3 regions of the Priestia sp. MDV22-iso46 genome follow, and region 1 is predicted to be linked to each of the others. Evidence: riboswitches for the same ligand, from Rfam matches in the RefSeq annotation. Region 1 holds a riboswitch; each other region holds the start of a gene.
What was found. Region 1 has a riboswitch for thiamine pyrophosphate ahead of AC4NPH_RS26175 (thiamine phosphate synthase). Riboswitches for the same ligand answer to the same signal wherever they lie in the genome.
Positions count from the first base shown of each region.

Region 1 (3,279 bases):
GCTATGTTCTTCTTTTTGCAAAATGTTCTTGTTTAGCTCAACAATTACCACTCGTTCATGCAGGTTCTGAGCCTGCAACAAGTGCTCGACCGTTTCAATTTCATCTCCAAAAGTAACGGTCTTACCATTAATGATTAGATTCAATGAACTCCCTCCATTACTCTTGTTAGCTGAAATGATGTAAAAAATGAATGATTCGGCTTTTTCCCTAACAAAGCATCAGCCATAATTTTTCCAGTTGCAGCACTTAATAAAATACCGTTTCGGTAGTGGCCAAACGCCATGTGTAGATTCGCTATTTCAGGATGCTCTCCTAAATAAGGCCAGCCATCATTTGTTTGCGGACGAAGACCAGCCCATGCTTTTTCAAATGTGGCTTCTTTAATAGCCGGCAGAAGCGCAGAAGCTTTATTCAGCAAAAATTGAATACCTTGTGCAGAAACCGTCTTGGTAAAATCATGCTGTAGCTTAGTTGCCCCGATTACGATTCTTCCACCAGTCTTAGGCACTAAGTAAAAACCTTCATCTAAAAAAATCGTTTTAGAAAGCAGCGGCTTATGACTTTGAAGAGCAAGACATTCCCCTTTTACGGGAAACACCTGACCTACATGTTCAGAAGAAATAAAGCGTTTAGCCCATGAGCCTGCTGCAATAACTACTTTTTCTCCATAAAAAGAGCCTTTGGACGTCTGTACACCTTTTACTGTTTCATTTTCCATAATAAGAGAATGAACGTCACAGTATTCGAATACATCTGCTCCGTGATACAAGGCTCCATGAGCAAGAGCTTGCGTTAACTTAGCCGGAGCTAGCTGGCCGTCTCCCGGTATTGTAATGGCTCCGTATATGTCTGGAGAGAGCCCGGGTTCTAACAAACGCGCTTCTTTTACATCGATCCATCTTACATGTTCATCCCACCGGTGGTGCTGAGCGGCTTTTTTCTTTAATACGTGTGCATCTTCTTCTGTTACAGCGACTTTTAATAAGCCTTTTTGAATGAGCTCTACATCGATGGCCGTTTTTTCTTTTAGTTCCTTCACCAGTTCAGGAAACATGCTTCTGCTCTTAATAGCAAGGTCTAAAAGAGGACCTTCTTCATCAATTTCAGCTTGAGCACCTAAAATACCAGCGGCTGCACTTGAAGCTTCACAACCAATTTGATTGCGTTCAAGAATAGCTACTGACGCTCCTTGTTTTGACAAATGATAAGCGATAGAAGAGCTGATTATACCTCCTCCGATTAACAGTACATCATAATGCTGCTTCATTTTCTCCACCTCCAGATGTCCATATATGAGAATATTGTTTAATCGCTTTGAGGGGATCTTGCGCAAGCATGACACCAGACATCACAGCTATACCGTGTGCTCCTGTTTGAAGCACCTCTTTGGCATTTACAGGTGTAATTCCTCCAATGGCAATAACCGGTATCTGCACAGCGTCTACTACTTCTTTTAGTGCTGCTATCCCTCGACTTTTTAATCCTTTTTTTGAATGTGTTGAATAAATATGTCCGTATAGAATGTAGTGAGCACCATCTTTTTCAGCTTCTAAAGCCTCTTCCACAGAGTGAACTGATTTTCCGACAATAAGAGAAGGAAATGCGTCTATAACAACCGAAACGTCTAAACTATGATAGGCAAGCTGTACGCCTTTTGCTTTTAAAGCATGCGCTACATCAACTCGGTCATTCAAAATAATTTTAGAGCGACAAAATGGCAGGCTTTCTAGTAAACATTGAATCTGCTTTGCCGTTTTCTCTTTTTCTCTAATATGAACGGCGCCCGCAAAAGGCGCGATAGCCGTTAAAATTTTTTGAAGCTCTTCGATTGGCTGCTTATCTGTTGTAATGACATGAAATTTAGGAATATCCACATGATCGAAACCTTTCTATTCAGAATAAAGAGAAATTTCAATCACCTCATCTTGTGTAGAGGGTTTTATTACATACAAAAAACCACTCTACAACGTAGAGTGGTTAGCATGCATCGTTATGTAAACATGATCACCACTTCCCTACGCTGGTCCAAACCAGATCAGGTTCAAAGGGTCCGAAATACATTCGTCTCAGCTTCAAAAAGCTCCCCTAGTGATTGCTATTTATTGATTTTGTTTTCGCACTTAAAATTATAACACAACTAGATGTAAATACAATATCTCTTTATGCTCTTACGGCTCTCTTCCTTTTATAGATGTATCTTTTAAGCTTCTTTAGTAAGTAAGAGGCCCGGCGCACCGCATCATTCTGCTTTTTATATGGTTAGTAATCGGTATAGTCGTCAAATTCTTCTTTGTCTTTTTCCTTTTTCCGATCCCATATAAACAGCAGGAGTAACATAATAAAAGTTAGAATATAAAAACCGTAAAAAATAAATGCCGCGACAACATTTATAAATAAAAATAAAAAACCGATGATCTGACCTGCAACAGCTACAATCAACAAAATGTATTTCCAAACTTCTGCTTTTCTATCCATTCTCTACTTCTCCGTCTTTTTGTTTTTCCCTACTAGAAACGTTCTCTTTACTTAAATAAAAACGTTCCTGCCAGTAAACCGACTGTAAATAAACCAACTGTTCCAAATGCTGAAATCCCCACATACGCCAACATTTTTCGATAAGATTTTTCTCGAATTAACTGTACGGTTTCCACACTGAACGTTGAAAAAGTGGTAAAGGCACCAAAAAACCCAATGCCAATCATTAAAAATATTGAATCATCATAAGCATGACTCGGAACCTTTCCATAATAACTACCGTAAAAAAGACCAAGGCCAAACGCACCGAGCAAGTTTACAAACAGCATTGATACTGGAAAAGGAGGGTTTGAAACTATTTTTGTAACTTTTAAACCCAAAAGATAACGGCATATCCCTCCAGCTGCCCCGCCAAGTGCCAAGCTCACTATGCTCATTTACTTCACCTCATGTACTTTCACTAAATTTCCCCCTGCCGCTTCACCGCATAGATAGCCTGCTAAAGCAAGAAGGATTCCACCTACTAAAGAGACAATTACATAAATGGCTCCCCAAAATAAATGGTGCTGAGTGAGAGAAATGACGTCTCCTGCAAACGTTGAATACGTTGTAAAACCACCGCACACGCCAACTCCTAGTCCAAGCTTTATCCATTCTTTTGGCTTTTTCCACACAAAAAATCCTGTTAATAGGCCTAGTATGAAGCTTCCTAATAGGTTTTCAATTACCGTTCCTATTGGATAGCCCGTGTATAATAAGGAAAGATTCAGCAAATAACGTGCATATGTACCAGCGATAGCACC
Region 1 covers NZ_JBZVWT010000009.1:61,851-65,129, forward strand. The annotation lists gene thiS (sulfur carrier protein ThiS) at 1-144, opposite strand, end outside; gene thiO (glycine oxidase ThiO) at 141-1,268, opposite strand; gene AC4NPH_RS26175 (thiamine phosphate synthase) at 1,252-1,875, opposite strand; TPP riboswitch at 1,997-2,098, opposite strand; gene AC4NPH_RS26180 (hypothetical protein) at 2,261-2,476, opposite strand; gene crcB (fluoride efflux transporter CrcB) at 2,524-2,913, opposite strand; gene AC4NPH_RS26190 (fluoride efflux transporter FluC) at 2,914-3,279, opposite strand, start outside.

Region 2 (3,279 bases), on a different contig from region 1:
AAATCGTGTAGGAACATTAGCCACAGTTGTAAACAACAAACCCCATTCTCGCTATATGACATTCTTTAGCGATGAAGAGGGTATCGCTCTTTACACACCAACAAATATCAATACACATAAGGCAGAAGAAATCGAAGCCAATCCGAACGTGCACGTACTATTGGGCTACAGCGGTGAAGGATATGGCGATCAATACTTAGAATTATCTGGTACAGCTGTTCTTCGTACTGGTGATCAATTAAAAGGGCGTATATGGAACGATCACATGAAAGAATGGTTTGACGGTCCAAATGACCCTGAGTATGTTATTCTTGAAATTACGCCGAACGAAATTCGCTTCATGAATGAAGGCGAAGAAACTCCTCAAACTGTTCAGCTATAATAAAAAAAGCGCACAGTGTGCGCTTTTTTTATTTTCCTACCGCTTCTTTCAATTGAGCTGCTTTTTCTTTTGGAGACGCTGCTAAGCTAATCGCGGTAATAATAGAAACGCCATCTGCACCTGCTTCTACTACTTGTTTGGCATTTTCAGGCGTGATGCCACCGATTCCTACAATTGGAAAGTCAATATTCTGGTTTCGCACTTCTTCAATTAATTTTGTACCTTGCACTGCTTTTGCGTCTTTTTTTGTAGAAGTAGGAAAAACAGGTCCCATTCCTACATAATCCGCCCCGTCTTTTATCGCTTGCTGCAGCTCTTGTACATTATGAACAGAGACGCCCACAATCCCTTTTCCTATTTTCTCTCGAACAATATGAGCTTTTTCATCTTCTTGTCCAATATGAACGCCATCTGCTTGTAAGCGGATCGCTAAGTCAAGATCATCATTCACAACAAAAGGAACGCTGTGCTGCTGACAAATTTGCTGAAGTTCCTTCGCCAGCTGATATTTCGCTTCTCCTGTTAAGGCACCTTCGCCTTTTTCACGAAATTGAAACACGGTAACGCCGCCTTCAATTGCTTCTTTCAACACTTCTTTCGGATCTTTTTTACAGTTATTGCTGCCCATTATAAAATAAACTTGCAGCAGCTTTTTGATTTCTTCGTTTGTCATTTTCCAGCTCCTTTTAACGTTGATGTACTCTTGCATATGATTCAATATCCTGCCCAGATAAAAGATGAAGCTGGTTTAACAGCTCAATTTGAAAGCTTCCCGGCCCTTCTTCACCTTTTTTCGCTGCGGCGATCTCACCTGCCACTCCGTAAAAACTTAAAGCAGCAACGCTTGCCTCGACATATTCTTTTTCTACAGCAGCGAAAGCTCCTATAATTGATGTCAGCAGACAGCCAGTACCCGTCACTTTCGTAAATAACGGGTGACCGTTGTCTACTGTATACGTTGTGTTTCCATCCGTGATTACATCTTGTTTACCCGTGATAACAATCACTGTATCTAATTTGTTCGCTGCTTTCTCAGCAAGTTCAATGACGTCTCCTTGCCCTTCTAATGAATCAACGCCTTTAATGAGCCATGACTCGCCTACTACATTCGCAACTTCAGCAGCGTTACCACGAATAACTGCAATATTTAATTCTTCTACAAGCTGACGTGCTACTTCTGTACGAAACGGTGTCGCTCCGGCTCCTACAGGATCGAAAATAACCGGCACGCCATTTTCATTTGCTGATTTTCCTGCTATTCTCATCGCTTCTACTTCTTGAGCCGTCAGTGTACCCATATTTAAAACAAGCGCTCCGGCGATTCGTGCCATGTCAGCCACTTCTTCCTTCGCATAAGCCATAACAGGTGAAGCTCCTAGTGCAAGCAGTCCATTTGCAGTAAAATTGGTTACCACAACATTCGTAATATTATGAACAAGCGGACTTGTATCTCTTACTTTTTCTAATTGAGCTGAAATTTTACTAATATCCATATTCTCTCACTCTTTTCATTTAGTTTTAACACTGCAAAAAAAAGACAAAAAAGCACCTTGCATGCGCAAAGTGCTTTGGTATGTACTCACATTCCCTGCGCTGGCATTATCCAACAGGTTCAAATGGTCAACAGGCGTCCCTGTACTCTCAGCCTGCCCCGCGCAAGCTCCCATACTATTCTTGTTACGTTTAAAGTTTACTATTAACCTTTTTTATTTGCAACCATTTCACTGTTTTGCCGATAAAATAAAGCTTCTCTATAGGCTGAGTGGCGTTGTAAACCTTACACCTTTACTAAAAGAATAATCAAAAGACCTCCAGTAAGCTACTAGAGGTCTTCTATTCCCTAAGAATTCTATCATTTTTTCCTTATGGTTATTTCTCTTGAACCGCTTGATTTCTCACAGCTGTTTTTCTGTCCTTCCCTGCTCTTAAAGATAAAAGAAAACAAAGCAGCAGTACAAGTGCAGCTGATACGTACGGATAATTAATGTTTATATCAAAGAGAAAGCCTGCTACAACTGGTCCAATAATATTTCCAAGACTTGTATAAGCAGAATTTAGTCCGGCTACATACCCTTGGTCGTCTTGCGCCATCATCGACATTTGCGTGCTGATTGCCGGACGTAAAATATCTGTTGCTAAAAAGACGATGAATGTCACAACAATAATAAGCCAGTACGTGTGCACAAATAGCGTAAGTAAAATAAAAAGTCCCGTCATCATCAAGCAAAACGAAATCACTCTTTTTTCACCAAACTTATTTAAAATCCAGCCAAAAATCGTAACCTGCACTACAGCCCCCGCAATAGAGCCAAACGTAATAACAAACGCAATATCTTTTGGCGTAAAGCTAAATTTATGATCAACAAATAGTGAAAAAATCGTTTCATAATTGGATAATCCAAACGATGTCACAAAAACAATAATTAAACTTAGAAAATAAGGTTCTTTATAGGAATTCATAAGCTGCAGTAGCAGCCGATCTTCTTTTGGATTCTCATTGTTTGAAACAGCATGATTTTGTACAGGACGAGACTCTGGCAAAACAAAAAGCGTAATCACTGCAGCCAAGCCTCCTGCTACTGCGGCCATATAAAATGGTACACGCATGCCGTATTCAGCTAAAAAGCCTCCGATACCGGGCCCAATAATAAATCCTGTTGTAATCGCCGCCGTCACATAGCCCATTCCTTTAGCGCGTTCTTTAGCAGACGTCACGTCCGCTGTATAAGCCATAACAGCAGGCATAATAAGCGCGGCCCCGACCCCTCCTAACATTCTCGATACAAATAATAAAAGAGGTGTACTCACTGAACCAAAGAACCATTCAGATAAGGCAAAAACAATCATTCCCGCTACAATAATTTTCTTTCTCCCTAACGAATCTGATAACCGACCCG
Region 2 covers NZ_JBZVWT010000001.1:829,319-832,597, forward strand. The annotation lists gene AC4NPH_RS04350 (pyridoxamine 5'-phosphate oxidase family protein) at 1-382, shown strand, start outside; gene thiE (thiamine phosphate synthase) at 411-1,055, opposite strand; gene thiM (hydroxyethylthiazole kinase) at 1,069-1,875, opposite strand; TPP riboswitch at 1,951-2,059, opposite strand; gene AC4NPH_RS04365 (MFS transporter) at 2,252-3,279, opposite strand, start outside.
Region 2: it holds a riboswitch for thiamine pyrophosphate, as region 1 does, so the genes downstream of both, thiM (hydroxyethylthiazole kinase) here and AC4NPH_RS26175 (thiamine phosphate synthase) in region 1, are expected to answer to the same signal.

Region 3 (3,279 bases), on a different contig from region 1:
TGTACGGGTATTTCTATAATCGGAATGTTTTTCAGCGGCAGTTTTTTAGACTTAATGTATACGGTTGATCCGCTAACTTCTGTATTTTGCATACCAGCTCCAATGACAGTAGCGCGCGTTGTCTCAGCGGCTTGAGATACTTGGATGGATTGAAAATGATATGCTAGAAGCGGACCAACGTCCCCGTGTATGGCCACTTCCTTCACTGTTTTTGGCTTTTGCTTCTCCATCATTGCTCCTACTCCTCCTGAAACCATGATCGTTTCAGGAGGTATAGAAGATCTTGTATGAGGAGAAACGAGCAGCGAGGAATTTTGATTCAGCGCTTTTACATAATTCACGGTTTCTTCAGCTAGTAATTGACAGATAGACGAGAGCTTTTCAAATGTTGCTTTTTCACCTTCTCGCAGTGTTAAAGAATTATTTTTCAAAAATTCAGTTAAATGAGACGAAACGTAGGTAACAAGACCGTCTTCATTTAGTCGAATTAATCTCCCGCCTACATGCAGTGTAAACGTTTCTATCACTTTTCCATTTTGACATAAAGCGATGTTAGCAGTGCCTCCTCCTACATCAATATTGGCAATTACTGCATTTGTTTCAGCAGAACGTTCGATTGCTCCTGATCCTTTTGCTGCTAATATTCCTTCCAAGTCAGCGCCGGCTGTTGCAACAACAAAACCCCCAGCATGTTCGGCTAGATAGTGAACGATACTTTCTGCATTTTGCTTTCTAGCCGTTTCTCCTGTAATGATTACAGCGCCCGCCTCCACTTGATCTAAGGAGATTCCTGCATTCTTATACTCTTGTTCTAGTAGTACCGTTAATCTTTGAACATCGATTTCAACATCGTTTAGCATAGGGGTGGTATAGATAGAACTTGCATACGTTACGCGACGATCAATAATTTGACAGCCTGGCAGCGTAAACTGATTTTGTTGATTTGCTATTAGCAGCTTGCTTACAATCAGTTTTGTTGTGCTTGTTCCAATATCTAAACCTATGCTCGTGATCCATTTCTGTAGCATGCTATCAATCCCTTATCTCGTTTGAATATGGTGATTATCATAAAACAGTTTTTTGAATATTTCACTAACTATGTTATCAAACCTGACACACTTTTGTGTAAACAAAGGTGACAAATGACAAAAAGACTAAATCTTGGTAGATTTAGTCTTTTTTATTATGAGTGTGATTTAGTTACAATCATTCTTGATGCGGATGGAATTAATAGTGAAAGAATGACTAAGCAGGCAATTAGTGACCCTACCATTGAAATCCCGTTCATTGAAAAAGAATACCACAGAGCGGACATGCCCTTTGGCGCGTATGATCCCCAGAAAATAATACCCGCAATAAAGTGCCAGAAATACCGTGCGAAGCTGCCGATAACAAGGGATAAAACAATCAAAACAAAAGCTTTTGATCTGTTATTGTTAGCTAAATTTGTTTTAATAGATTGCGAAAAAACACCTCCAAAACCTATAAAAGCAAAAGCCACAATATATTCAATAAACGTTTGCAGCGCTGTTAAAATATAAGCCGTTCCTGTTGCCAACTGCAACAGCCCCCATAATAGACCAGATAGAGCCCCGCCTTTTACTCCCCAGCGAAAGCACATAATAAAAATGGGCACCATGGAGAACGAAATACTCACAGCCGTTGCAATCTTAATGGAAGGCAAAAGATCAAGTAGAAGTGCTAATGCTGCAAAAATAGCTATTTCAATTTTAGCCTGTAAGGGTAATGCTTTATTCACGTTTCTCACTCCTGTTTTTGAATCATTCATATCAAACGGTTTACACAGGAGTAAGCAAATATATGCTACTATTCCCACATTCCTACGCTAGCGTTAACTAACAGGTTCGAAGGGTCTGAACAATTTGTTCACTCTCAGCACGGCGGCTCCCCCTGTGGTACGTTCGGATATTTATGTAGTATTATGACAACATTTATTATACCATATGTAACAAAATAGATTCGAGAGATTTCAAAGATGTTTCTATTTTCTGAATCTATTTTTTATAATGACAATCGTTTTAGTATTTGATATACTTCTTTTATGTCAAATGAATATAAAAAACCCTCATCCTAATCGATGAGGTAGAGGTCGCAGTTTTTAATAGTAAAGCAACGGAAATGCAGAGAACATTGAGGATGTTGCTTGAAAGGAAAAATTGCCGAAGTTTAGATCACTTCTCTGTTGATTTAAGCTGGGGCTGTCTCCGAACAGGAACAGAACTGTCACATCATGCAAGTGATGTGAAGAGCTATCTTCACGGAAGGTTGACGCGGTTTTCAGATTTAAAAGCGCGCACATATACTGCGGGCTTTTTTTATGTTATCCCGTCTCTTTCCGTACATTCGAAAGGAGTATTTATCTATGCAAGAGCAGCAAGAATTAAAACGTGGGTTGAAATCTCGCCACTTAACGATGATTTCATTAGGAGGAGCCATCGGAACCGGCTTATTCCTAGCAAGTGGTGGAGCAATTCACACAGCAGGACCTGGGGGAGCGCTTTTAGCTTACGCTATTATTGGTGTCATGGTTTACTTTTTGATGACCAGCCTGGCGGAGCTCGCAGCTTATATGCCTGAAGCTGGTTCGTTTAGTACGTATGCGTCTCGGTTTGTAGATCCATCCTTTGGTTTCGCTCTCGGCTGGAACTATTGGTATAACTGGGCTATTACAATTGCAGCTGAATTATCTGCTGGAGCCCTTATTATGAAATTTTGGTTCCCAAACTCTTCTTCTATTTTATGGAGTGCCCTGTTTTTATTAATTATGTTTGGGCTTAACTACCTTTCTGTAAAAGGATTTGGCGAATCTGAATTTTGGTTTTCATTAATTAAAGTAGTAACGGTTATCATCTTTTTAGTTATTGGTATTATGATGATTTTTGGTATCTTTAACAATGAAGCACCAGGTTTTAAAAACTTCACGCTTGGTGATGGACCCATTCACGGTGGATTCTTTACTGTCTTAGGTATTTTTATGGCTGCTGGTTTTTCATTCCAAGGAACAGAGTTGCTTGGAGTCGCAGCTGGAGAAAGTGAAGATCCGGAAAAAACGGTTCCTCGCGCAGTTAAACAAGTCTTCTGGCGCATCTTGTTATTTTATATTTTAGCTATTTTTGTTATTGGGATGCTTATTCCATACACAGCGGATTCATTAGCAAGTGATGATGTGCGGGTCAGTCCGTTTACTCTAATATTCGAACGAGCAGGTCTGGCGTTTGCAGCATCAGCTATCAATGCCGTTATTTTAACAGCCGTTTT
Region 3 covers NZ_JBZVWT010000001.1:415,216-418,494, reverse strand. The annotation lists gene AC4NPH_RS02205 (ethanolamine ammonia-lyase reactivating factor EutA) at 1-1,028, opposite strand, end outside; gene thiT (energy-coupled thiamine transporter ThiT) at 1,184-1,789, opposite strand; TPP riboswitch at 1,822-1,922, opposite strand; lysine riboswitch at 2,097-2,281, shown strand; gene AC4NPH_RS02195 (amino acid permease) at 2,384-3,279, shown strand, end outside.
Region 3: it holds a riboswitch for thiamine pyrophosphate, as region 1 does, so the genes downstream of both, thiT (energy-coupled thiamine transporter ThiT) here and AC4NPH_RS26175 (thiamine phosphate synthase) in region 1, are expected to answer to the same signal.